Regions from separate parts of the Alteromonas sp. 14N.309.X.WAT.G.H12 genome, predicted to be linked through region 2. Evidence: predicted binding sites of a transcription regulator. Region 2 holds the regulator's gene; each other region holds the start of a gene.
The links. The regulator sigma-54, encoded in region 2, starts transcription at its own class of promoters, with help from an activator protein. The targets are predictions, from matches to a motif close to GTTGGCACGNNNNTNGNNT.
Positions count from the first base shown of each region.

Region 1: V5298_RS11485 (PEP-CTERM sorting domain-containing protein) is a predicted target of sigma-54. The motif match lies at 6,758-6,776, and genes of this name have one in related genera.
Region 3: flgA (flagellar basal body P-ring formation chaperone FlgA) is a predicted target of sigma-54. The motif match lies at 3,919-3,937, and genes of this name have one in related genera.

Region 1 is NZ_JBAHZB010000039.1:2,904-11,107, forward strand. Features, by position in the region: gene V5298_RS11465 (DUF2357 domain-containing protein) at 1-1,317, shown strand, start outside; gene V5298_RS11470 (type I restriction endonuclease subunit R) at 1,353-4,439, shown strand; gene V5298_RS11475 (SprT family zinc-dependent metalloprotease) at 4,439-5,164, shown strand; gene V5298_RS11480 (sterol desaturase family protein) at 5,388-6,047, shown strand; gene V5298_RS11485 (PEP-CTERM sorting domain-containing protein) at 6,132-6,719, opposite strand; gene V5298_RS11490 (hypothetical protein) at 7,033-7,290, shown strand; gene V5298_RS21050 (prolyl oligopeptidase family serine peptidase) at 7,202-7,405, opposite strand; gene V5298_RS11495 (hypothetical protein) at 7,642-7,857, shown strand; gene V5298_RS11500 (response regulator) at 7,983-8,204, opposite strand, start outside.
Region 2 is NZ_JBAHZB010000010.1:46-8,249, reverse strand. Features, by position in the region: gene V5298_RS05580 (cytochrome c1) at 1-93, shown strand, start outside; gene sspA (stringent starvation protein SspA) at 203-835, shown strand; gene V5298_RS05570 (ClpXP protease specificity-enhancing factor) at 841-1,290, shown strand; gene mgtE (magnesium transporter) at 1,321-2,679, opposite strand; gene V5298_RS05560 (substrate-binding periplasmic protein) at 2,852-3,604, opposite strand; gene V5298_RS05555 (HPr family phosphocarrier protein) at 3,764-4,039, opposite strand; gene rapZ (RNase adapter RapZ) at 4,036-4,881, opposite strand; gene ptsN (PTS IIA-like nitrogen regulatory protein PtsN) at 4,928-5,371, opposite strand; gene hpf (ribosome hibernation promoting factor) at 5,380-5,667, opposite strand; gene V5298_RS05535 (RNA polymerase factor sigma-54) at 5,695-7,182, opposite strand; gene lptB (LPS export ABC transporter ATP-binding protein) at 7,252-7,977, opposite strand; partial or broken gene V5298_RS05525 (LptA/OstA family protein) at 7,977-8,204, opposite strand, start outside.
Region 3 is NZ_JBAHZB010000032.1:20,511-28,714, forward strand. Features, by position in the region: gene flgE (flagellar hook protein FlgE) at 1-471, opposite strand, end outside; gene V5298_RS10430 (flagellar hook assembly protein FlgD) at 483-1,175, opposite strand; gene flgC (flagellar basal body rod protein FlgC) at 1,201-1,623, opposite strand; gene flgB (flagellar basal body rod protein FlgB) at 1,623-2,030, opposite strand; gene V5298_RS10445 (protein-glutamate O-methyltransferase CheR) at 2,128-2,958, opposite strand; gene V5298_RS10450 (chemotaxis protein CheV) at 2,978-3,898, opposite strand; gene flgA (flagellar basal body P-ring formation chaperone FlgA) at 4,061-4,795, shown strand; gene flgM (flagellar biosynthesis anti-sigma factor FlgM) at 4,888-5,223, shown strand; gene flgN (flagellar export chaperone FlgN) at 5,234-5,665, shown strand; gene V5298_RS10470 (LPP20 family lipoprotein) at 5,697-6,173, opposite strand; gene V5298_RS10475 (flagellar assembly protein T N-terminal domain-containing protein) at 6,427-7,593, shown strand; gene V5298_RS10480 (AraC family transcriptional regulator) at 7,612-8,204, opposite strand, start outside.

The DNA of each region.
Region 1 (8,204 bases), on a different contig from region 2:
CGGGTTGATTCAATCAAATTATGCTCTCAAGCTGAGGAAAAATTATCTGCTGAAATAATTAGTCTTGAGAGACAAGAGAAAGCATTAGCCCAGCAAGATTGGGTAATCCCACTAGACAAACAGGAAGTCTTAGATATTCAAAAGGAGTGTGAGATTCTGAAAAAGCGTTGCGAGAGTTTCGGTGACCTGTATGAACGCACATCAAATTGGCTTAAATCTCTTCCTGTGCTTGAACAACGTCTCAATAAACTATTTCGCTTCTTTAACAAACATACGTCGAAAATGGTGACCGTTTGCCCTAATACGATGACCTTTGTTCAAAACCCTCATTATGCCAAAGCAAAGGCAAGCTACAAGTATTTTAAAGACAATAGCGGTGTGACAGATAGCTTTCTTGATGAAATGCTGAAAATTGATGAGATAGGCCTCGTAAATGTAGCGAATCTTTATGAACGTTGGTGTTTACTACAAATTCTAAAAATCCTGTCTCAGACGTATGGGTTCAAGCCTGAAAGAGAATGGAAATCGAAATTATTGTGCGCCGTATCGCGTAATAGTTATAACATTGAACTCAATATGGAGTGTGAGGAAAGGCAACAGCGCATTATTCTTACTTACGAAAAGCAATTAAAAAATGGTAAGCGACCAGATTTTGTTATCGACTTCTTCTGCCCTGAATATGTCGAACCATCAAACTCAAATAGTTTGTGGACGACCCGGGGGGAGAAGAAATATCGCTTAGTACTCGATGCTAAGTTCAGGGGAGAAGAAACAGAAGACACATTAGCGGCAATAGTAGATGATCTAAGACTAAACAAGGATTATTCAGAAGGCGATAGCAATCCTGTGTTTATCATTCATCCCGTTAGAAAAGCAATCGATAATCCAACGTCTCCCTTGGAGTGGGGAGAGAATTGTAATTATGGACAGACTAATGCTCACAAATATGGGTCTATTTTCTTATCTCCTTCGATAGATAGCTACCGGTCAGCAGAGCATCTTCAGAGACTTCTTGGACTGTTTCTTCAACCTAAGGGCGTTATACTTTCTAATCCATGGAGCACTGGTAATGTTGCTTGGCATAACATGAGCTGTATTGGATGTGGTCAACCCATGGTAGAAAAGTATTCGCCCACTAAACGTGGTAAGCCAAGATGGGAGCTAACATGTTCAGCATGTTCGTTACTAACGATTAAAACGGTATGCAGAAAATGCTCTAAACCTTTATTTAAGAATGGTTTAAAGTGGACATATCATCGTACAAGGGCAACTCAAACGTCCAATGTCGTGTGCCCGTCTTGTGAAGAATTTTTATAAAAATTTGAAGCTGGATGATTTATTAAAGGATTATTATGAGCCAAGTCGGTCAAAAAGAAAAAGAAACTCAAAAACGTGTTGTTGCCTTCTTCTCTGAAGAGCTTGAATACGATTATTTGGGCGATTGGACAGATCGTGAAAATCGTAATATTGAGGCATCTCTTCTAGAGATTTGGCTTAAAAGGCGAAATATTGATACATCGCTGATATCCCGTGCACTACATGAATTAGGCAAGGCGGCAGCGCTTGGCGAAGGTAAAAGCTTGTATGAAGCTAATAAAGAAATCTATCGGTTACTTCGTTACGGCGTAAAGGTAAAAGGTGGGGCTGGCGAACAGTTTCAGACAGTGTGGTTGATAGATTGGAAGAATCCTCAGGCAAACGACTTTGCGATTGCTGAAGAAGTCTCGATAAAGGGGCCAAATACCAAACGCCCTGATATTGTGATTTATGTAAACGGGATCGCGTTGGGCGTTCTCGAACTAAAACGTTCGTTTGTAGATGTGAGTGAAGGCATTCGTCAGAATCTGGATAATCAGAAAAAGAGCTTTATTCGTAATTTCTTCACCACTATGCAACTAGTGATGGCCGGCAATGACACGCAAGGATTGCGCTACGGCACTATCGAAACACCCGAAAAATATTATCTTGAGTGGAAAGAAAAAGGGGGAGAACCATACCCTCATAAACTTGATAATGACCTTTTCCGTCTTTGCAGCAAATCACGTTTTTTACAGATTATCCACGACTTCATTGTATTTGATAAAGGCGTAAAGAAAACTTGTAGGCATAATCAGTTCTTTGGGATACAGGCTGCTAAACAACATATCGATGCTCGACAAGGCGGAATCATCTGGCATACGCAAGGCTCAGGTAAAAGCCTTACAATGGTGTGGCTGGCAAAGTGGATCAGGGAAAATGTTTCTAATGCTCGTGTTCTCATAATAACAGACAGAACCGAGCTTGATGAGCAGATTGAGGGCGTATTTTATGGTGTGGATGAAGAAATCTATCGAAGTAAAAGTGGGGCAGATCTCGTATCTACTATAAATCAAACTAATCCTTGGTTACTGTGTTCATTAGTGCATAAATTCGGCCGCCAAAGTGACAATGAAGACGAGAGTACACAGGACTTCATCGCTTCTTTGCGTTCTGCATTACCAGACAATTTTGCACCCAAAGGTAATTTGTTTGTTTTCGTGGATGAGTGTCACCGTACTCAATCCGGCAAACTCCACCAAGCCATGAAATCGATTCTACCGGATGCCATGTTCATTGGTTTTACTGGTACGCCGCTAATGAAGAAAGACAAGGCTCGCTCAGTAGAAATCTTCGGGCCGTATATTCATACTTACAAATTTGATGAAGCGGTGGCTGATGGTGTCGTGCTTGACTTGCGCTATGAAGCCAGAGATATCGATCAGGCAATATCTTCACATAAGAAAGTCGACCAGTGGTTTGAAGCAAAAACAAGCGGTATGTCGAATATCGCTAAAACCCAGTTGAAGCAGAAATGGGGATCCATGCAGAAGCTTCTATCCTCTCGTTCGCGACTGGAACAGATCGTAAGCGATATATTGTTGGATATGGATACAAAACCTCGTCTTAAGGAAGGGCGGGGTAATGCTATGCTCGTCTGTGCTAGCGTGCATCAAGCTTGTGCAGTTTATGACATGTTCGTAAAGACGGAGTTGGCTGGTAAATGCGCTATAGTAACAAGCTATCAACCCACAAGTGCGAGTATTAAGGGCGAGACTACAGGTGAAGGTCTCACTGAAAAGCTCTTCAAATATGAAGTTTACCGGAAGATGCTAGCAGAATATTTCGAAAAGCCGGAAGACGAAGCAGCAAAACTAGTTGAAGAGTTCGAAAAACAAGTGAAACAAAAGTTTATCAAAGAGCCCGGTCAAATGCGGCTCTTGATAGTTGTTGATAAATTACTAACGGGCTTTGATGCGCCGTCGGCAACGTATTTGTATATTGATAAGCAAATGGCAGATCACAATCTATTCCAAGCCATCTGTCGAGTAAACCGTCTCGACACTGAGGATAAAGATGTCGGGTATATTGTTGACTATAAAGATCTTTTTAAAAGCTTAGATAAAGCGATTATTGATTATACCGGTGAGGCTTTCGATAGTTACGATAGTGAAGACGTTAAGGGCTTATTGAAAGACAGACTCACCGAGGCTAGGGCTGAATTAGAAACAGCGTTAGAAATGGTGAGAGGGCTGTGTGAGCCGGTTAAAGCACCTAAGGAAACGCAGGATTATTTGATTTATTTTTGCGGATCATCCGGTGATAACTCCGACGAACTTTTCGAAAAGGAAAACTTGAGACTGACGCTTTACAAAGCGGTTGCTAAGCTTATCCGTAATTTTGGGAATCTCGCAAATGAGATGGTAAAAGCCGGTTATACCTCTCAACAAACTGAGAAAATTCGTCAGGAAGTTTTGCACTTTGAAACAGTAAGAAACGAAGTTAAGGTCGCTAGTAAAGATAGTGTCAATATGAAGCAGTATGAGCCAGCGATGCGCTTTTTACTCGATACTTACGTCAGAGCGAAGCCCAGCGAACAACTTGTCGAAATTGAAGATTTGGGTTTAGTTGATCTCATTATTAAAAAAGGAGCAGAAGCGCTTGATGACTTGCCTGAAGGGATTAAAGAGAGTCAGGAAAATATGGCTGAAACAATCGAGAATAACGTTCGTAGGACTATTGTTGATGAGAATCCGGTAAACCCGAAATATTATGAGCAAATGTCTACACTGCTGGCAGAGCTTATTAATCTCCGGAAGCAGAAGGCCATTGAATATCAGGACTACTTAGAGAAGATAATCGCGTTAGCTAAAATGGTAAAAGTGCCTTCTGATGCTGATGATAAGTATCCTTCAAGCATGGACACGCAAGCAAAGAAAGCTTTCTATGATAACTTCGGTAAAAACGAGTCACTTGTAACAATGTTAGATAGGACTATTCGAGAAACCAAAAAAGCCGACTGGATAGGAGATCGGTTTAAAGAGCGCGAAATAGCACGAGCGGTCGCTGATACAGCGGCAGATTATGACATTAACGTCACTGATGTCATTGAACTTGCAAAAAAACAGAAAGATTATCAGTAATGACCGATGTTTCGGAGTTGAAAATAGGTGAGTTAAGTTTCGCACTACATAGAAAACCAATTAAGAACCTTCACATCAATGTTTTACCACCTGATGGAAGGGTGAGAGTTTCAGTTCCTACAGCCATGACTGATACTGCAATTAGGACCGCTGTAGTATCAAAGCTTGCTTGGATAAAGAAACAACAGAGAGACTTTGCCGAGCAGCCTCGTCAGTCACCTCGCGAGTTTATCGATGGTGAGGCCCATTTTCTTTGGGGGCAAAAATATCGCTTACGCATAATCAGTGTCAGCAAAAAAGCTGAAGTACAGGGTGTAAAGAATCGACGATTACAGGCAGCTATTACTGAAGAAATGTCTCTTGAAGACAAACAAACTCTGTTTGATGCGTTTTATAAAACGGAAACCCAGAAAGCGCTGTGCTCTCTAATTGATAGTTGGAGTCAGCGCGTTGGCCGAGCTCCGTCATCAGTAACTGTGCGGAGAATGAAAACGAAGTGGGGCAGCTGCAACACAGATTCAAAACGCATCATCATCAACTCTGAACTAGCCAAAAAGCCTTTCGAGTGCCTTGAGTATATTGTGGCTCACGAGTTTGTGCATCTCCTAGAACGGCATCACAACGAACGCTTTATAGCTCATATGGATAAGTTAATGCCCAACTGGAGGGAGCGGTGTGATCTTTTGAACAGTTTGCCGCTTGCGCATGAAGACTGGCAATACTAGCTTTTATAGTCTTGAGTGCTGATGGCTGGGAACACAGTGGATTAAACTAATTTGGCTTTTTCGAGGTTGAGGCATAGTCCATCTACCTGACCGAATGAAACACAAATTTAGTGTAGTTCAGCCTAGGGAATTGATCATTTTTATCATGGGTGTCTTTCTTTTTAAAGAGTTTAGTGTAAACCTAGCGTTGGCCTTAACCCATCAAGCTAGCGACATTTTGTTGATGCTAGCGCTGATGCCATTTTTTTATTGGTTGCACGCGACGTTCGCTATTTTCACAATTGAATTGACAGTACTAACGGTTATTTTTGCGTTCATTTTTCAAGATTTTCTATACTATTGGTTTCATCGTGCCAGCCATCAATGTAACTGGTTATGGGCTGCACATGTTGTGCACCACAGTTCAACCAATATGAATTTTTCTACGGCTATGCGGCAAAGCCTTTTTTATCCCATTGTGGGTATGTGGGTGTTTTGGTTGCCGCTGATTATTTTAGGCTATACACCTCAGTTAGTGCTGGCAATTGTTGCTTTGAACTTAGCTTTTCAATTTTTTGTACATACAGAACTAGGGCCTGAATTCAGAGTGCTGGGTAAGGTATTTAATACTCCGGTACATCATTGTCTTCATCATGCTAAGAACCCACAATACGTCGATAAAAACTACGCTGGTGTACTTATCATCTGGGACAAAGCTTTTGGAACCTTTGTGAAGAGCAATGGTGAGTCACCTAGCTATGGGGTGACAGATCGTGAATATGCGGTTTCGTTTTTTGATGTGGTGTTCACACCTTGGCGCATCTTAGTTAGCAATCTGCAAAAACAAAAAAGTGCCACTGCAGCCATTAAATTACTGTTTAATAAACCCGGTAATTTAAAATAGCCCCTAAGTCGGAACAACCATCACTTCCTAGCAGACATAAAAAGGCCCCGATAATAAATCGAGGCCTTTAAAACTCTATATCGATTACGCGTTAAATCTTTTTCTACCGACTAACACAAGTAGACCTAAGCTAAGCAAAAGAATCGATGCTGGAGCAGGTACTGCAACAGAACCAGATTGTGTTTCTATCTGAAATTGTGCCTGAGTTAAATTGAAATTAAATACGTCGTTACCACTTCCGACATCATAACTAACTGAAACACTATTTCCTGTAAAAGATAATATTTCAGGAATACCTAAATCTGTAAGGTTACCCGATATCCATGACAAACCAGTAATCACTTCACCGGCATCAAAAATGATATTCGAGATTGAAGCAGTAAAAGTCTCAAAATCAAGATCATCTTGTGAATTTAGGGTAATAATATTTGTCGTTGGGTCTAAATCGATGAATACCAACCCCCCATTCCAGTTATCAGGATTGCTTACAAAATTAGCACCTGTTAATTCGTCACCAGCACCGACTGTTGCGTTAAGGTTTTCATAAACCAAAGGTCCGAATGAACCGCAGCAATAAGGAAGGTCACTTTCTGTGCGAAAATCACCAGAAATAATAGTGGCATTTGCAACACCTGTGAAAAGTAACGCGATAACACATAGAAATTTATTCATGATTTAGATTCTCAATTAATGACACAATGCACGTCAATAAGCAAATTTCAGGCCAAAAATACAACTCATTGATTTAGTTAAACTTTTAAAAAAATAATTAATTACAATCTTAAATAAAGTAAACCAATGTAAAATAAGCTGACAAAGTAAAAACAAAGGGGGCAGAGTTAATTATTCGTTCATTTAGATTTTCTAATCCGCTAATTCTGCCCTCTGCCGCATAGTTAAAATAAACTAAAAAGCGCATAATGGCGTATATTAGCTAATTAACTCTGCCCCCATTTTTGCTGACCCCATTTTTGAAAGGTTTGTCATGAAAAATTTATTTCTTATCGTTACGTTGTTATTAACCGGTTGTGCCAGTACGCAAGACTTATCTGTTTTCTTATTTACAAATTCTGATGTGCAATCGCTGTTAAATCAACAACTACCAAATTTAAGTCAAGAAGTTAAAGTGCTAGGCCTACCCGTACAATTGAATATCAACGATTTAGGGGTAGATATCGGGCCTGATAGCGCTGTCCTTGACGATGCCATTCTTTACCAAATTCGCTTCCGCCTCGAATGTTAGCGATAACGTAGTTTCCACCCGCTTCTATCCATGCGGCCTGTGCATCTGAAAACCGAGGCATTATACTTTGAGAAAAACCTCCATAACCATATAATATAGTTGGTCGAGGCCCCATCTTATGAAACCCTTTGGCACCTAATATTGATATTGGAAAGCGAGTACCATCTTTAGAAGTTACCCAGTATTGTTTTACCTCAAATTTATCACTGTCAAAAGGAACCTTGGATTCGGTGTAAAGACTAGATTTTTTCTCCTTAACATTAAACTCAAAGGTTTTTCTTCCAGTTAAAAATGTTTCAGTTCCAAAATAAAGTACCTCAGAATTTTTATGGCTCGATAGTCTAGTTACTTGTGAGTGATCAGGGACAGGTCAAGGTATTTGATAAAGAAACTCTCCTTCAGGTGAAAATACATGCAACTTATGTTGTACATTTTGTAGAAAAGCTCAGTGAAGCCCTAGGTGTTGATATTAGCGCGGGCGGTGTGCGTAGCATTTGGCTAAGAAACAATATGAATACCACCGCATTGCGAGTCGAAAAATCTAATGCTCTGGCTGAATCGGCATAAAAGATAGCCAGTTTAGCAACTGGCTGATATGCTATTTACGACAAAATCGTTCGGTAATTAGACCGACATAATCCCTTGGTAATCACACTTATTCAACTCATTCATGCACTGTATTTACCCTGGGGTCACTTTTCAGCGCCATTTATGGGTAACCACTGCGTTAATATTTGCTGTAACTTACTCGACTCAACCGGCTTTGAAATAAAGTCGTTCATACCTACCGCCAGGCATTTGTCTTTATCCCCTTGCATCGCATTGGCTGTCATGGCCACGATAGTAATATTGCTATTGAGTACCTTTGAGTCGGGAGCACGAATTTTACGGGTGGCTTCAAAACCATCCATTAC
Region 2 (8,204 bases):
GAAAGTATCGGAAAGTGGGTGCTGGTATTCATCGTTGTTCTTTTCTTCTTCGTCTACTTATTGAAGAAAGAATACTGGAGAGAAGTACACTAACAGCGCATATTTTGTGTATAATACGCAAGGGGGCATTCCGCCCCCTTTTTTAGCATATGGCAAGCGACATTAGCGCTTGCGTAGTATTACTCTCGACGGAGGAAAATGAATGGCCGTAGCCGCGAATAAGCGTTCAATCATGACGTTGTTCTCAGATACCATCGACATTTACAGTCACCAGGTTCGTATTGTTTTGGCGGAAAAAGGTGTTGGTGTTGAAATAAGCTACACAGATCCCACGAATCTGCCTGAGGATTTGCTTGATTTGAACCCATACGGTACCGTGCCAACCCTCGTTGACAGAGAATTGGTTCTATATAAATCCCATATCATCATGGAGTATCTCGATGAGCGTTTTCCTCATCCGCCCCTGATGCCTGTTTATCCCGTATCGCGAGGACAAAGTCGCTTAATGATGCACCGGGTTGAGCAGGACTGGTATTCTTTAGCGAATAAAATTTTCCGTAATGAAGGTGATGTGGAAGCGGCTCGTAATGATTTACGCGAAGCCCTGTTAGCCCTAGGCCCTGTATTTGATGAAATGCCTTATTTCATGAGTGAAGAGTTTAGCTTAGTGGATTGCTACCTTGCACCACTGTTATGGCGTTTACCTGCATTGGGTATCACTCTAACCGGCAATGGTAGTAAAGAAGTTAATGCGTATATGACGCGCATCTTCTCTCGTAGCTCCTTTAAAGCCTCGTTAACGGATCAAGAACGGGAAATTCATAACCCGTTATGAGTATGATGACCCCTAATCAACCCTATCTGTTAAAAGCATTCTACGATTGGATAGTGGATAACCAGCTTACGCCCTACATTGTGGTGGATGCCACTATGGAGCGGGTTGATGTGCCTCAGGAGTTTGTAAAAGACGGTCAGATAGTACTGAATGTCTCTCCGGCAGCGTGTATGAACTTTGCTCTGGATTTGGAAGCATTGTCTTTCCAGGCTAGATTTGGTGGCCAACCTCGCCAAATTTACATCCCTTGTCATGCGGTATTAGCCGTATATGCAAGGGAGAACGGCGCAGGTACGGTGTTCTCGTTAGAAGAAGAGACCGAAAAGCCAGATTCTGCACCTAAAAGTAATAGCGATGGGGTAACACGACCATCGGGGGATACCAGTGATGGCGATTCACAAAACGCGCCGGTACCACCGAAAAAAGGTAAACCCAACCTGAAAGTCATTAAATAAAAAGTCGGCAATGCCGACTTTTTTTATGCCTTACATCAATAGTAAGGTGGCGGTGCCAAGAAAGGCAAAAATACCAACAACGTCGGTAATGGTGGTGAGAATAACACTACCGGCAAGGGCAGGATCGATTTTTAAGCGCTTCATGATAATGGGCAGTGTTGCACCGGCCAACGCCGCCGCTATCATGTTAACCAGCATAGCGAAGGCGATCACCACACCCAGTATCAAATTTTGTTTCCATACGCCAATGACCGTGGCGATAAGTAATGCCCAGATAATGCCATTTAAAAAGCCGATGGCGATTTCTTTGCTAATGAGCCAGCGGGCGTTACTGCCGTTAACGTGACCTAGGGCCATACCCCGGATCACCAATGTGAGTGTCTGATTTCCCGCAACACCGCCCATACTGGGAACAATGGTGTTTAAAATGGCCAATACGGCCAGTTGACTGAGAGTGGCTTCAAATAGATCGCTGACAGCGGCAGCCATCAGGGCCGTAACCAGATTTACGGCTAACCAAACCGAGCGTCGCTGGGTACTTTGTAAAACGGGGGCAAAGGTATCTTCTTCATCATCTAAACCGGCCATACTCATCATGGAGTGCTCCGCATCTTCTCTGATGATATCCACCACGTCATCGATGGTAATACGTCCAACTAGGCGATGATTTTCATCCACAACGGGGGCAGACAGCCAGTTGTACCTTTCAAATAGGCTGGCCACTTCACCATCAGGCATATTCACCGGCACCGCTTCGGCATCTTCATCCATGACTTCTGCCACCTTATCTTCAGGGTCGGCGGTGAGCAGTCGGGCTACCGGGACAAGGCCGACAAGGTTGTCGGTGCGGTTTACCACGTAAAAGGTGTCGGTGTTTTCTGGTAATTCACCTTTTAGCCGTATATAACGCAACACCACGTCAACGGTCACATCTGGACGCAAAGTAATGGTGTCAGTATTCATAATAAAGCCGGCGGTTTCTTCACCATACGCCAGCGCTTGCTCCGCACGATGCCTGTCTTGGGCATCCATGGATTGCAAGATACCCTGTAAGACTTCATCGGGAAGACTGCTTAGTGTTTCTGCTAAGTCATCGGTGTCCATTTCCTCTAGGGCATCGACAACTTTTTCCGGCACCATCTTACTGATAATACCGTTACGTACATCTTCGGACAGTTCTTCGAGAATATCGCCGTGAAAATCACTGTCGATAAGATCCCACAATTCATCCCGGGTTTTGGTTGGGCTGGATTCTAGGATCAGTGCCACATCGCTCGGCGGCAGCTCATGCAGCATTTTTCTTACAGACACAAATCGCCCATCACCCAAGGCGTCGTTAAGTGAGCGTAATTGACTTTGTGCTGATTTACTGTCCAATGCTTCTGCCACTGAAATCCTTTGAGAAACAATATGGAAGGGATACCTATAGGATACCCCAACAAGCAAATTCTGTCATGAATATTGATGCTGAAAATACTAGCAAAAGTGGGGGAATAGGCAGGTTAAACCTGAGGGTGTTGAAGTCTTATGATCAAGTGCGACAAATTGTTATGGTTGTCATTTATTCGTCATCATTTTGCGGTTCAATTTTTAGCCGTTCTGCTAGCAAGCGATTAAATGTCTGCATAAATTGTTGATCAACAGAATAACGACTAAACATAAAATGTACCTCTTGGCGCTGAATGTTTTCTTCACTCACCGTTATTTGAATGCCTTGCTTTTTGGCGCTGTAAGCCAAGACCTCTTTGTCATCTAAAATCAAATCCACACGACCTAAAGCGAGGGCGTTTATCCGACGTGCCACACTTTCAATATGCACCAGTTGATGGTGAAAAGGATTGGCGATATGGGATGAAAAGTACTCACCAAACCAGCCACCTGTATTGAGCGCCAGTGTTTTACCCTGTCGTAAGCGTGTGAGCAGATCTTGCTGTGCCGGTGGCGCAGAACCGCTGTTAAGGTATCCGTAACCAATGCTTTCTGTGCGATAGGGAATGGAAAAATAGTTATTTTGTGCCCGTTCCGGTGTATAAGCAGCGCCTAACACCACATCGATTTTGCCTTGGTTAACGTCATGAGCTAGGCGTTTTTCCGGTAAAACTTGGGGTATTAGGGCGTAGTTCATCTTCGAAAGAATGGATTTTAGCAACAAATAATCTTTACCCGCTGCCTGATTTTGATTTTGCAGAACAAAGTAGGGGGGCCATTCTGCACCGCCTAAATACAGGGAGTCCTGCCCATAAACCGATGACAGAGGAAGGAAAAAGAGTAACGGCACCACTAACACCATCGATAAACGATGAACAAAATACATGTTCAGATCCTTGAACTTACGCTGAGCAGTTTAGTGGTTCACTACTTAAGCAAAAGTGAGAGTAGGTTTATTTAGCAATAGAAGTGGCCGGGAAGCAATGGATCAGAGGTTTTCATGGGTTGTATGGGGAAGTATTACCGGTGAGTGACCATAATGCGGTTATTCATCTTCGTTGAATTTTTGGACAATCAAGCTTTCTACCGCATCAAGTGCCGCCTGTGCATCTGGGCCTTCTGATATAATGGTTACCTGCTCACCCTGATGACTTTCCATCATCATTAGCCCTAACACACTGTTTGCATTGGCCGTTTTATCCCCTTTTTGCAAGGTAACTTCGGCATCAAATTGATTCGCCAGTTGTACCAGTTGAGTGGCTGCCCGGGCATGTAAGCCCAGTTTGTTAACAATGGTGACAGATTTTTCTAGGCGCATCATTCTTTTTGCTCTCGATGACGTATTTGCACATCAGAATGGCTCTCCCGCAAGTTCTTAGCTAAGCATTCAGCAACGTAAACACTGCGGTGCTGGCCACCGGTGCAGCCTATGGCAACGGTCACATAGCTTCGATTGTTGCGTTCTAGATGGGGTAACCATGTGGTGATGAGGTTTTGAATTTGATAAATAAATTTGGTAACGATGGGCTGTGAACTTAAAAATACTTGCACAGGCGTGTCTAAGCCAGTGAGATGTTTTAAGTCGGGCTCCCAATGGGGATTAGGTAAGAAACGGGCATCAAACACGTAATCGGCGTCTTTAGGAATGCCATGTTTAAAGCCAAAGGATTCGATAACCAGTACTAAACGCGCGCTTTTTTTACCTAAAATGCGCTCGCGTATGAGTTCGGCAAGCTGGTGGATGCTTAAGGAATCGGTATCAATATTAAGATCTGCCCGTTCCGCAATGGGGGCAAGCAGTTCTTTTTCTGTGAGAATGGCATCGGATAAAGACTTGTTTAATTTGGCCAGTGGATGCAAACGCCGGGTTTCACTGAAGCGCTTCATCAGCATGTCTTCACTGGCATCGATATACACAATGGTAACCGTCCAAGATTCGGGCAAATAATCCAGTATTTCCACTAATTCAGCGGGATCTTTGGGCAGGTTACGAACATCGATGCTCACGGCCACTTGTTCGTATTCGTCGGCGACAGTATGGGTTAAAGCGGGAAGCAGGTTAACGGGGATATTATCAACGCAGTAATATCCCAAATCCTCTAAGGCCCGTAATGCTACAGATTTTCCCGAGCCTGAACGGCCACTTATGATGATCAGATTCACCGTGTCTCTCCTAAATCCGCAGGCAACAAATGTCCTTTTCTATAACTTACTGTAATGCGCGAATAATATCATCATTGGTTTGCGCTTTTCTGATGCTTTTTATGGTTTCTTTGTCGCTGAGTTTTCCCGCCACTGTGGCTAGGGTTTGCAAGTGACCTTCTGTTTGATCATGAGGCACTAACAGGGTGAAAAAAATATCCACAGGTTTATTGTCAATGGCATCAAAGTCTATCGCAGGTGTACTAGTGACAACAATAGCGATAACGTGATCCAACCCTTCTAGTCGACCATGGGGAAGTGCGATGCCGTTGCCAATGCCAGTACTGCCCATTCTTTCTCGGGAAAGCAGACTGCTCAGCACTGTGGCTTCGTCAATGTCAGGGTTATTTTGGGCAGCGATTCCGCTGATAATTTCCAAAATACGCTTTTTACTATTGCACTGGACCGCACATTTAGTGCGGTCCAGGCTTACGATGGCTTGAATATCCATAAGTGACGTTAATGCTTTTTAAGCTTCTCTTTGTGCTTTAATACCTGCCTATCCAGTTTATCAACCATATTGTCTATTGCGGCATACATATCCTGGTTTTCTGAAGAGGCAAACACTTCCGCGCCGCTAAGGTATACTGTAGCTTCTGCTTTTTGATTGAGTTTTTCAACATTTAATATGACGTGCACATTTGATATGTGATCAAAGTGGCGCTCTAATTTGCTGAATTTAGTATCGACATAATTACGCAAAGAGTCAGTGATCTCAACATGACGACCGGTAAGGTTGATTTGCATATTTCGTCTTCCTTATTTTAAGCAGCCCTAAATCAGGCTTTTGCGTTGGTTAGACGGTGGAATCGACAAAGATTCCCGGTATTTTGCTATTGTTCGCCGAGCTACCATAATACCTTGCTCGGCCAACAACGAAGCAATCTTACTATCGCTAAGCGGTTTACTGGGTTTTTCAGCCGCCACTAGCTTTTTAATTAATGCGCGTATTGCCGTTGATGAACATTCGCCACCTGATTCCGTTGCGACGTGGCTGGAGAAAAAGTATTTCAATTCGAAAATGCCCCGTGGGGTATGCATGTATTTTTGCGTGGTTACGCGGGAAATTGTTGATTCATGCATATCCACCATTTCTGCGACATCATTGAGCACCATTGGTTTCATCATTTCCGGTCCGTGCTCAAAAAATCCCATTTGTTGCTGTACGATACAGTTCGCCACCTTCAATAGGGTTTCGTTGCGACTTTCCAGACTCTTTATAAACCATTTCGCTTCTTGCATATGAGAGCGAATAAACTGAGAGTCGCTGCTGTTTTTCGCTTTACGGCTCATGGCCGCATACTGCTGATTAACACTTAATTTAGGTAGACTATCTGGATTAAGTTCCACCACCCATCGTCCGTTTTTCTTCGCCACAGACACATCAGGAATGACATATTCTGGTTCTTTGGTGATAAGGGCGCTACCGGGCCGTGGATTCAATGTTTGTAGTAAACGCATGGCTTCACGAAGTTGATCTTCTTTGAGCCGAGTTTTACGCATTAGTGTTCGATAATCTTTGCTACCGAGTAAATCACAATGGTTCTCCAGCAGCATTTTGGCTTCTTCCAGCCAAGGCGTCTCAGGGGCAAACTGTTTGAGTTGCACAAGCAGGCATTCCTGAGGTGAACGGGAGCCAGAGCCTATGGGATCAAACAATTGGATACGTTTTAGCACGCATTCCACTTCGTCTTCTTCCACCGGTTCTTCGGTTTCGTCACTATTAACGCTTTGCAGAATATCCTCAACGCTAACGGTGAGGTAACCACTTTCATCGATGGAGTCGATAATCGCCAAGGCGATGGCTCGGTCTATTTCTGAAAAGGGCGTCAAGCGCATTTGCCAAAGCAAATGATCCTGAATGTTCTCGGTGGTTTCTCCCTGAAAGATCTGTTCATCATCGCCACCAGAGGAGCCGGATATGCTGGTTGCCGGTGCGGAGGAAGCTGAGATATATTCATCCCAAGTACTGTCTAAGGGTAATTCTTCGGGAAGGTCGTTTTTTTCTAACGCTTCTCCAGTGTCCATACTTTCAGTGGCAGATGCCGATTCCTGAACCGTATCGTCGTTCTCTAAATTATTTTTTTCGCCAACATCGTTGTCGGTACTTTCATCCACTTCTAACAACGGGTTGGAATCCAAGGCTTCTTGAATTTCCTGTTGTAAATCAAGTGTCGACAACTGCAATAATTTGATCGCCTGCTGTAACTGCGGCGTCATTGTAAGTTGTTGGCTAAATTTTAACTGTAACGATGGTTTCATCTACGTCTTATATAACTCTATCAAGGGATACCCAGTATGGGTCACGATTAACCGAATCCGATATCCTAACTATAGCCTGAATTGCTCTCCCAGGTATACATCACGAACCTTTTGATTACTTAATACTTGTTCCGCGGTACCCTGCGCAATGAGCTCGCCATGACTGACGATATAGGCTTCTTCACAAACATCAAGGGTTTCTCGAACATTGTGATCCGTAATAAGGATTCCTATACCTCTGTCACGTAAATGCTGAATAATCTTCTTTATATCATTCACTGAAATTGGATCAACACCAGCGAAGGGCTCATCCAACAAAATAAATTGTGGGTTAGCAGCGAGTGCTCGTGCAATCTCCACCCGACGGCGCTCTCCGCCGGATAAACTCATACCCGTACTATTACGTATATGGTTGATATTAAATTCATCAAGTAGTGAATCCGCTTCGGCTTCACGTTGTTCTTTTTTCAAATCTTTGCGGGTTTGCAGAATCGCCATGATATTCTCATGAACGGTGAGTTTACGGAATATGGATGCTTCTTGTGGTAAGTATCCAATGCCTCTGCGTGCCCTTTCATGCATGGGTTGGTGCGTCAACTCCTGGTCATCGATTTTGATTTTTCCTTTGTCTAAAGGAACCAGCCCCACAATCATATAGAAGGTGGTGGTTTTCCCCGCGCCATTGGGCCCTAACAAGCCCACAATTTGGCCCGTTGATACTGACAAGCTGACATCCCGTACAACCTGGCGGGATTTGTACGATTTAGCTAAATGGGATGCAGACAACGTAGCCATTATTGATTATCTTCCTTGTTATCTTCGTCATTATCATCGTGCTGTCTTTTGCTCTCAATGGTATCGGGTCTAAACACGGTAGTCACGCGTCCTGAAGCGCTTTCGGCCCCCCCGGTGGCAAGTAATTGTTCTTTGCCCATATCATAAGTGATGCTGTCTCCTTGCACCACGCTAGTGTCTTGCTGAATTTGGGCATTGCCGTTCAATGAAATCATTTGTTTTGCCAC
Region 3 (8,204 bases), on a different contig from region 2:
CTGAGGCGAGCCGGATGAATCAGGAATACGTACGGGTTCGGTGGTACTTAATGCCACCGAGGAACTGGTGCCATCAGAGTTAACAGGAAATCCAAGTAAGTTGTCGCCATTGCTGTTTACCACAAAATTGTCTTCGTCCAATTTAAACTGACCTGCCCGTGTGAAAGAGAAATCCCGTGAGGTGATCTCTGGCACAGTGGCAAAAAAGCCGTTGCCGGTAATGGCTAAATCCAATGCCGTATTGGTAAACTGCAAGCTACCTTGTGAAAACTGCTGGGCGACATCCTGGGTTAACACACCGTCGCCCACTTTGGTTTTACCGCTAGCAAGTAAAGAAGAGGCATAAACATCACCGAACTCAGCTCGGGATTCCTTAAAACCTACTGTATTGACGTTCGCTATATTATTGGCGGTCACGTCCAAATCTTTTTGCGCGGCAGAAACACCACTTAGTGCGATATTAAATGACATAGTATTTTCTCCTATTCACTGCCAATTTGGATGACGTCATTAAGACTAATGCTCACATCACCCGCCAAATTTAAAACAATACCTTGATTACTGCCGGTCATACTTACGCTGCCCACATGCCGGTTTACCGCTATAGGCACTGAGGTGCCTTCACCATCCACGGTACCGTTGGCACTAATGACATAGTCACCGGCAGGCATGGCTTCCCCATTGGTGTTGGTGCCATCCCAATTAAACTCAATGTTTCCTGCCCCCTGGGTACCGGCATTAATGGTTTTCACGATTTCGCCATATTGATTCTCAATGGTTATCGTCAAATCTTGTACTGTTTGGTCATTGACCAACACACCGCTAAAACCGGCGCCTTCTTCAGGCATATAACCGATGTTGCCTTCCACCAGTACATTCTGACCAATTAAGCTGGACGCCTGTAGTGCCTGATTTGACGTCATTGATTCAGCAAAAGACTCAAACTTCTGATTTAATTGCTCAATGCCATCGGCCATGGTAAATGACGTCATCTGCGCAACCATTTGATCGTTATCCACCGGCTTGGTGGGATCTTGATTCGCCAATTGCTCAGTTAACAATGAAAAGAAATCTTCCTGGCTGAGGCGTTGTTCACTGCCATCGGCAACAGCAACCCCCTCGTCCTGCCAGTAAAGTTCTGATGTTAAACCGGCATCATTTGAAATTGTGCTCACTGAAATATCCTCATGTCAGCGTTCATTACTGACTGCGTCCTAGCTGCAATACCTGACGGAAAATGCGTTTCGTGGTATCGGCAACCTGTACATTTGTTTCGTAGCCTTTGGAGGCTGACATCATATTTGCCATTTCTTCGACAATATTCACATTGGGCTTATAGATATAGCCATTTTCGTCTGCCATTGGATTGTGGGGAGCATATTCAATTTGCAACGGCGCATCACTTTCCACGACACCTTTTACCTGAACGCCCACGCCTTTACTTTGATCATCTGTGGCTTGGGCTAATTGTTCGGCAAATACCGGATAGCGAGCTCGGTAGGTATCTTCATAACTGCTGCTAACACTGTTGGCATTGGCAATGTTACTGGCAGTGGTATTCAAGCGGACATTTTCTGCCTCCATGCCTGTACCGGAAATCGACATTACATTAAAGAGACTCATTAGCTTTGCCCTCCACTTAAGGCTTTCTTCATACCTTTTAATTTACTTTCCAGAAACTGTAATGAGGCCTGATAGCGCATACCATTTTCCAAAAACGCATTACGTTCGGTCTGTATGTCCACAGAGTTACCATCACCGGTATCCGGTTGGTCAGGTATGCGATAATCTACGTCAAAACTGCTGATATTGAGTTTGCCCCCGAAGTGGGCTTCATGGGTTCGTACCATGTTGCCGGTACGCTGAGATGACTGGGCGGATTCCATCGCACGTTGAAAATCGATGTCGCGGGCTTTGTACCCGGGCGTATTGGCGTTTGCCAAATTGCCAGCAATGACTTCCATTCTCTGCTCACGAATGTTCAGTGCTTTTTGGTGGAAACCCACTAATTTGTCTAAATTGATGGCCACGACCGACACCTCAGTTGCTATAAAAATTGACCTTGTAAAAGGTTAAAGCAAAGGAAGTGCCAAGTATTTTTGACGCTAGACTAAGAACACGGGAGGATTACGCTTTACGTTGAAAATAAAGGCCTGGACGGCATTTCACCATCGTATAGAGGTGATCAGCACTACCTATAGATTCCGACGCCCCGAGAAAGAGGATGCCACCTGGTTGCAGTTGAGCGGCAATTTGTTGCAGTATGCGTGTTTTCACTTCTTGGGGAAAATAAATCAACACATTGCGGCAAAAAACGATATCGAATTTTCCCAGCGAACCATAGCTATTAAGCAGATTTAAACTGCGAAACGACACCATATTTCTGACGTCACGATTCACCTGTAATAAGCCGTCTTTATTCGCGGTAAAGTATCGGCGACGACGTTCAGCGGACAACCCCCGAGCTAAGGATAGCTCGTCGTAAACACCCTTTTCGCATTTTTCCAGCATCTTAGATGATAGATCCGTACCGACAATTTCCACACCACCAAGCAATTGCCCTTTTTGCCCCTGATACTCAAGCACAGACATGGCAATGGAGTATGGCTCTTGCCCTGACGAACAGGCGGCGCTCCAAATACGTAACCGCCGCTTTTTTGTCGCCATCTCTGGCAAAATATTTTTCACCAGCAGATCGTACGGGTAGTTATCACGAAACCACAAGGTTTCGTTGGTGGTCATGGCATCGAGTACGGCTTGAAGGAGCTGGCGATTGCGCCCGGTGATCGTGGCCGAAATGAGGGCATCTATGCAATCAAAATGAAAATCGTGCATCACCGAAGACAATCGACTACGAACCAAATACTGTTTATTCTCACCAAGAGAAATACCGCATTGCTGTTGCAGAAATTGACCAAACTGACGATAACTACCTTCAGACACGTCTTTGTTTTTCAAGCTAAAAATGCCTCACAAACTAATCTTTAAGCCACTTGTTCACTGCTGTGGCAAGCTCATCGGGATGGAACTTGGCAATAAAATCGTCGGCCCCCACCTTTTCCACCATCGCCTGATTAAATACGCCACTTAAGGAGGTATGAAGCACCACATGGAGGTTTTGCAATTCCGGCGTATTTTTAATTTCCGCCGTTAAGGTATAACCATCCATTTCAGGCATTTCAATATCGGAAACCAACACACCGACTTTGTCTGTGACATCACCGGTTTCAGCGGCGATTTCTTTTAATCGGTTGAGGGCTTCGAGCCCATTTTTAGCCATTTCAATTTCCAGACCTAAAGCCGTTAGGGCTTTTTTCACCTGACTTCTTGCCACCGAGGAATCATCAGCAATAAAAATAATTTTATCTTTGCTGCCAGAGGTATCTAACCCCGAGGCCACTTCATCACTCACATCGGTGTTCAGTGGGGAAATTTCATTGAGAATTTTCTCCACGTCCAGAATTTCCACCAGCTCATTATCCACTTCTGTTACCGCCGTTAGGTAACTTGCTTTGCCCGTTCCCTGTGGCGGCGGCATGATGGTATCCCAGTTGGTATTAATAATACGTTCTACTGCTCCTACCAAAAAGCCCTGAACAGACCGGTTGTATTCAGCGATCACAATGAACGCGTTATCCAAATTCTCAATTTTACGCCCGCCGGTGGCCATACTCAGATCGATCACCGATATGGTCTGGCCACGAATATGAGCGACGCCACGGACCAATGAATTTAATTTGGGGATCCGCGTTAAAGGCGGACATTGTAAAACTTCACGCACTTTAAACACATTAATGCCAAAACGCTGACGCCCATTTAATCTGAACAACAACAATTCCAGTCGATTCTGCCCCACTAGCTGCGTGCGCTGATTAACGGAATCAAGTATTCCCGACATATCTCACCTCTATATAAAAATTGGGCACGAACATTGCGTTGACAATACCACTTAATGATTTGAAGTAGAATCGCCAAAAAAGTGACGCTGGCATCGTCGTCCCGTCAGATACTGTTATTAATCATAGTCAAATTGCGTTCAGGTGAACACGAAAAAGTGAAAATGAAAAAAAAGATTCCATATTCCAGTGCCCAAAAACGAGAGCAACGACTGTTTCATGTGGTTATTATGCTCATAACCATAGTTAGTTTTCAGGCATTTGCACAATCTTCCGGGCATTTACGGGAACAAATGCGAGAAGAAGCTGAGCAATATCTTCGTTCAGCCATTGGCGATCGCTATCAAAACGACAATGTCCAGGTTACCGTGCTGCCCATCGATGAGCGCATTCAAATCCAACCTTGTGAGAGTGATTATAATTATCACGCCGATGAAGCGGCGTTATCACAAAGCTATGTATCGGTGCGGGTAACTTGCCCTAGCAGCAATTGGTACTTGTTTACCAACGGCAGAATCAATCGCACTCGTACCGTGGTCGTGACAGCGACTATGATCAGTCCAGGCACCGTGTTAAGTGCGCAAAACTTGAAACTCGCAGAAGTGGATGTCAATCTTATCCGTCATACCAGTTATACAGATTTAACTCCCTTGATTGGTGCCCGTATGAAACGTCGAGTGAGACAAGGGCAGGCAATTCAAGGTAATATGCTGTGCTTTGTTTGTAAGGGTGATCGTATTACAATAAGTGCTAACGCCGCAGGCATGCAGGTAAAAACCGCAGGCATAGCCCAACAAGATGGTATTATTGGCGATAATATTCAAGTACTTAACGCATCATCAAGACGTTCAATTATCGCCGAGGTCGCCAGTACACAAACAGTGGTGGTTAATCTGTAGACGGTTGTCAAAAAAATTAGTAAATCGGGCTAAAGTTACAACGCATTCTGCCGATAAATTAAACGAGGTATTATTGGTAGTGGAAAATCAATATGGCAATTAATAATGTAAACAATGGCGGTCCTAAGGCTCCCGTTGACAATGTGAAACTGAATAATCAGCAGTCACAAACACAATCTGCCGCACAACAGGAAGTGGCGGCCAAAAACACGCAGACCACGGCTCCAAGACAAGATTCCGTGTCGCTAACCCAATCTGCCCAGCAATTAAGCCAGGTACAAAAGAAAGGGACAGAGACGCCGGTGAATCAGGAGAAAGTGGATAAACTGAAAAAAGCGATCCAAAGTGGCGAATACAAAATTGATGCTGATTCACTGGCACAAAAAATCGCACGTTTGGAAGCGCAAGTATTTGGTTTAAAACCTTAAAGAGTAAATAATGGTGCAAGAACTTCAGCAAGCCCTTGAACAACAGTTAGCCAACCTAACTCAATTGTCAGCGTTGCTTGATCAGGAGCTGCACCTTATCAGTTCCCGCAATGCGGAAGACCTGATTAATTTACTCAAAGAAAAAGAACACACCCTCGAACAAATCCAGCTCACTGATAATATTGTGGCGCAACATTACCAACCGTTGTCAGCCTCCCAATCAGTGCCCGATGATATCAACGAAATGATTGAAAAATCGAAACAGCGGGTTGAAGAGTGTCGTTATAAAACCCAGGTTAATGAAAAAGCGGTGGAACAAGGGCAACTGCGTTTAACCCATTTAAGAAACCTGATGCTAGAAGTGCGTGCGAAAGAATCTCTGACCTACGATAAAAGCGGTAAGCCGAAAGGCTCTGGCCGTGGTCGAGGGATCAGCGCTTAACCGCCCCCCATCCTTCCCAGTGTAATTTTCCTTAGTAATAGGTCACATCGCGAATACGTTTAGGCTTAGCCACGGTTAAATAAATGTCATACACTTTGCGCATATCCAGCTCCAGCTCAGTTGCGTAGGTATCTTCGCCTACCGGATAACTCTTTACCACTCTAGCGCCACGGATCACCCCTTCAACAGACGCTTTTAACCGTGAATCCTGCATCACAAGATTAGACACTGACTGACTTCCGTCCAGTTTTTGTCCATACACCTGTTCGGCCAGTTCTCTGTAAGCATCAAGCTTTGATGCCCGCATGGCCATTAATGCCCGATCGTTATCGGACTTTCCCCGCTGAGTCGCAATGGGAGCATAACCGATGGCACTGAGTACCGGATATTCTTCGGGCTCTACCGTTTCCCACTCAACTTGCTTATCGAAAAAACTACTACAGCCGCTTATCAACACTGCACCGATGAAACTGATAACAACCCGCAGTTGATGGTTAATTTTAGTCATAACAAACCTTCTTTAGTGACAAACCAGTGAGGTTACACAATGGATTTTGCTCAATAGCACTATGCCTATGCTAGCAACTACTGTGCCCTAACAGCAGCGTCAAAATTTATACGATTAATTTAGGAACAATATTTGCTGTAACTCCCCATACAGGAAAACCGGAGAAGTTAACCTACATACGCGCCAAGGGCACGAGCGTACAGGGAACCTTCTATCAAATGGCTAACGTTATCAGTGTGCCAGAGAACAAAAAATGCGTATAACGAAACAGGGTTTAGTGAAAAATTTGTCAGTATTGCTTCTGGGACTTTTACTCTCATGGCAAACTTCTGCCGCCTGGTTTGAAGCCCAGGGGCAAGCCTTGATTGCCCAAGGAGATAGGTCCTCCGCCAAAAAACGCGCCACTGAAGAAGCCATTCGACAAGCGCTGATGTTTGCTGGGGCGTCGGTTCAAAGCGTACAAACCCTCACCAATGGATTGTTGCAGGAAGATAGTTTTAAAATCAGTGCCGCCGGCGAAGTCAACGATCTCCAACTGGTTTATGAAAAATGGCACGATGACTATGTCACCGTGGGCATTCGGGCTGATATTTTCCCCCAAAGAACCCAGTGCGCCGCTGCCCAGTTCAAAAAAACACTGGTCACCACCTATTTCCCCCTGGCCCATCGGCAACAAGCTCAGGATGGTCAAATTCATCAGCTCACCGATATTGCACCCCGTCAGTTACAACAACAAATGAACACCTTATCTGAACATGTTGCCCTTGGTCCCATTGAACCCTACACCGTGCGATGGGATCGCGCAAAAGTCTTGTCTCAGGCCCCTTCCCTTGCCAGACAAACCCGTTCTCAGTTTATTCTGGCTGGGGTTATTACCGATATCAGTCTAGCGAGAACCGCCCATTCATCCTTGGCTTTTTGGAAAAATGATGTAGCCCAAAGGCAGTTCGCATTGGATGTCTTTGTGGTTGACGGCATGAATGGTGCGTTACTGTTAGAAAAAAACTACCACACCCAAGCCCCATGGCGCTTTGACCGTTTCACACAGGTGGATGTAAGTAGTGAACAATTTTGGTCCAGTGACTATGGTAAAGCGGTCAATCAGCTTTTCGCCCAAGTGGTCGATGATGTGGAACAGGCCCTTCTTTGCCAACCGGCCACAGGCCGGGTTCTCACCGTCAGCGGCACTCAGTTGCAAGTGTCCCTCGGTCGCGCCCATGGGATCCGTCCCGGCGATGAACTCACACTGTACAAAACCAGTGAAGTCATCGATCCCCAAGGCATGACATTTTTGCAATACAACCTGTATCCGGCGAAAGTGAAAGTGATTAGCGCATCCGTTGACAGTGCTACCGTTGAAGTGGCAGACGGTAGTTTAGTGGGCAACATCCAGCCGAATGACTTTGTGGCAAAACGTTAATAACCGATTTTTGCCCCCTTATTTCTCTGCCGGCACACCCAGTGGGTTTAACTGACGCAATTCACTGGGTGTACGGCCAGTCCAGCGCTTCACAGCCCGGCGAAAGTTAGTCAAATCATCAATGGCCATATTCAGCGCACTTTGCGCGTTTGATAACTGACACACCTGTAATAAAAATATCGCGTGTTCTCGGCGCACTTCATCCACCAAAGCGGAAAAGGTTACCTGATAGTCTTTTAGCCGACGCTTTAAGGTTGCCGGGCTGATGGCCAACTGCGCTGCCATTTTAGCTGCCGTAAGATGTGGATCCTGTGCGATGGCTAGCCGTACCCTGTGCACCAGCAGTATGCCTTTCTCGAATTGCTGTGCATAATGCTGTCGCGATGCCCGTCGTAAAAAGGGATCATATTGTACGAAACGCGCACTGATAGCGGTTTTTCCAATCGCCATGCTAAAACAAGGCTGATCAAAATAGAGACGTCGCCCCAGGTGCATTTCATATTCGGCAAGATGCCGGGGACGAGAAAAGGGAAAATAAAATCGAATGGGCAAACGGTGACCACACCATTGCTTGGTAAAGGCCATAAAAGCGGCCATCACGATTTCCACTA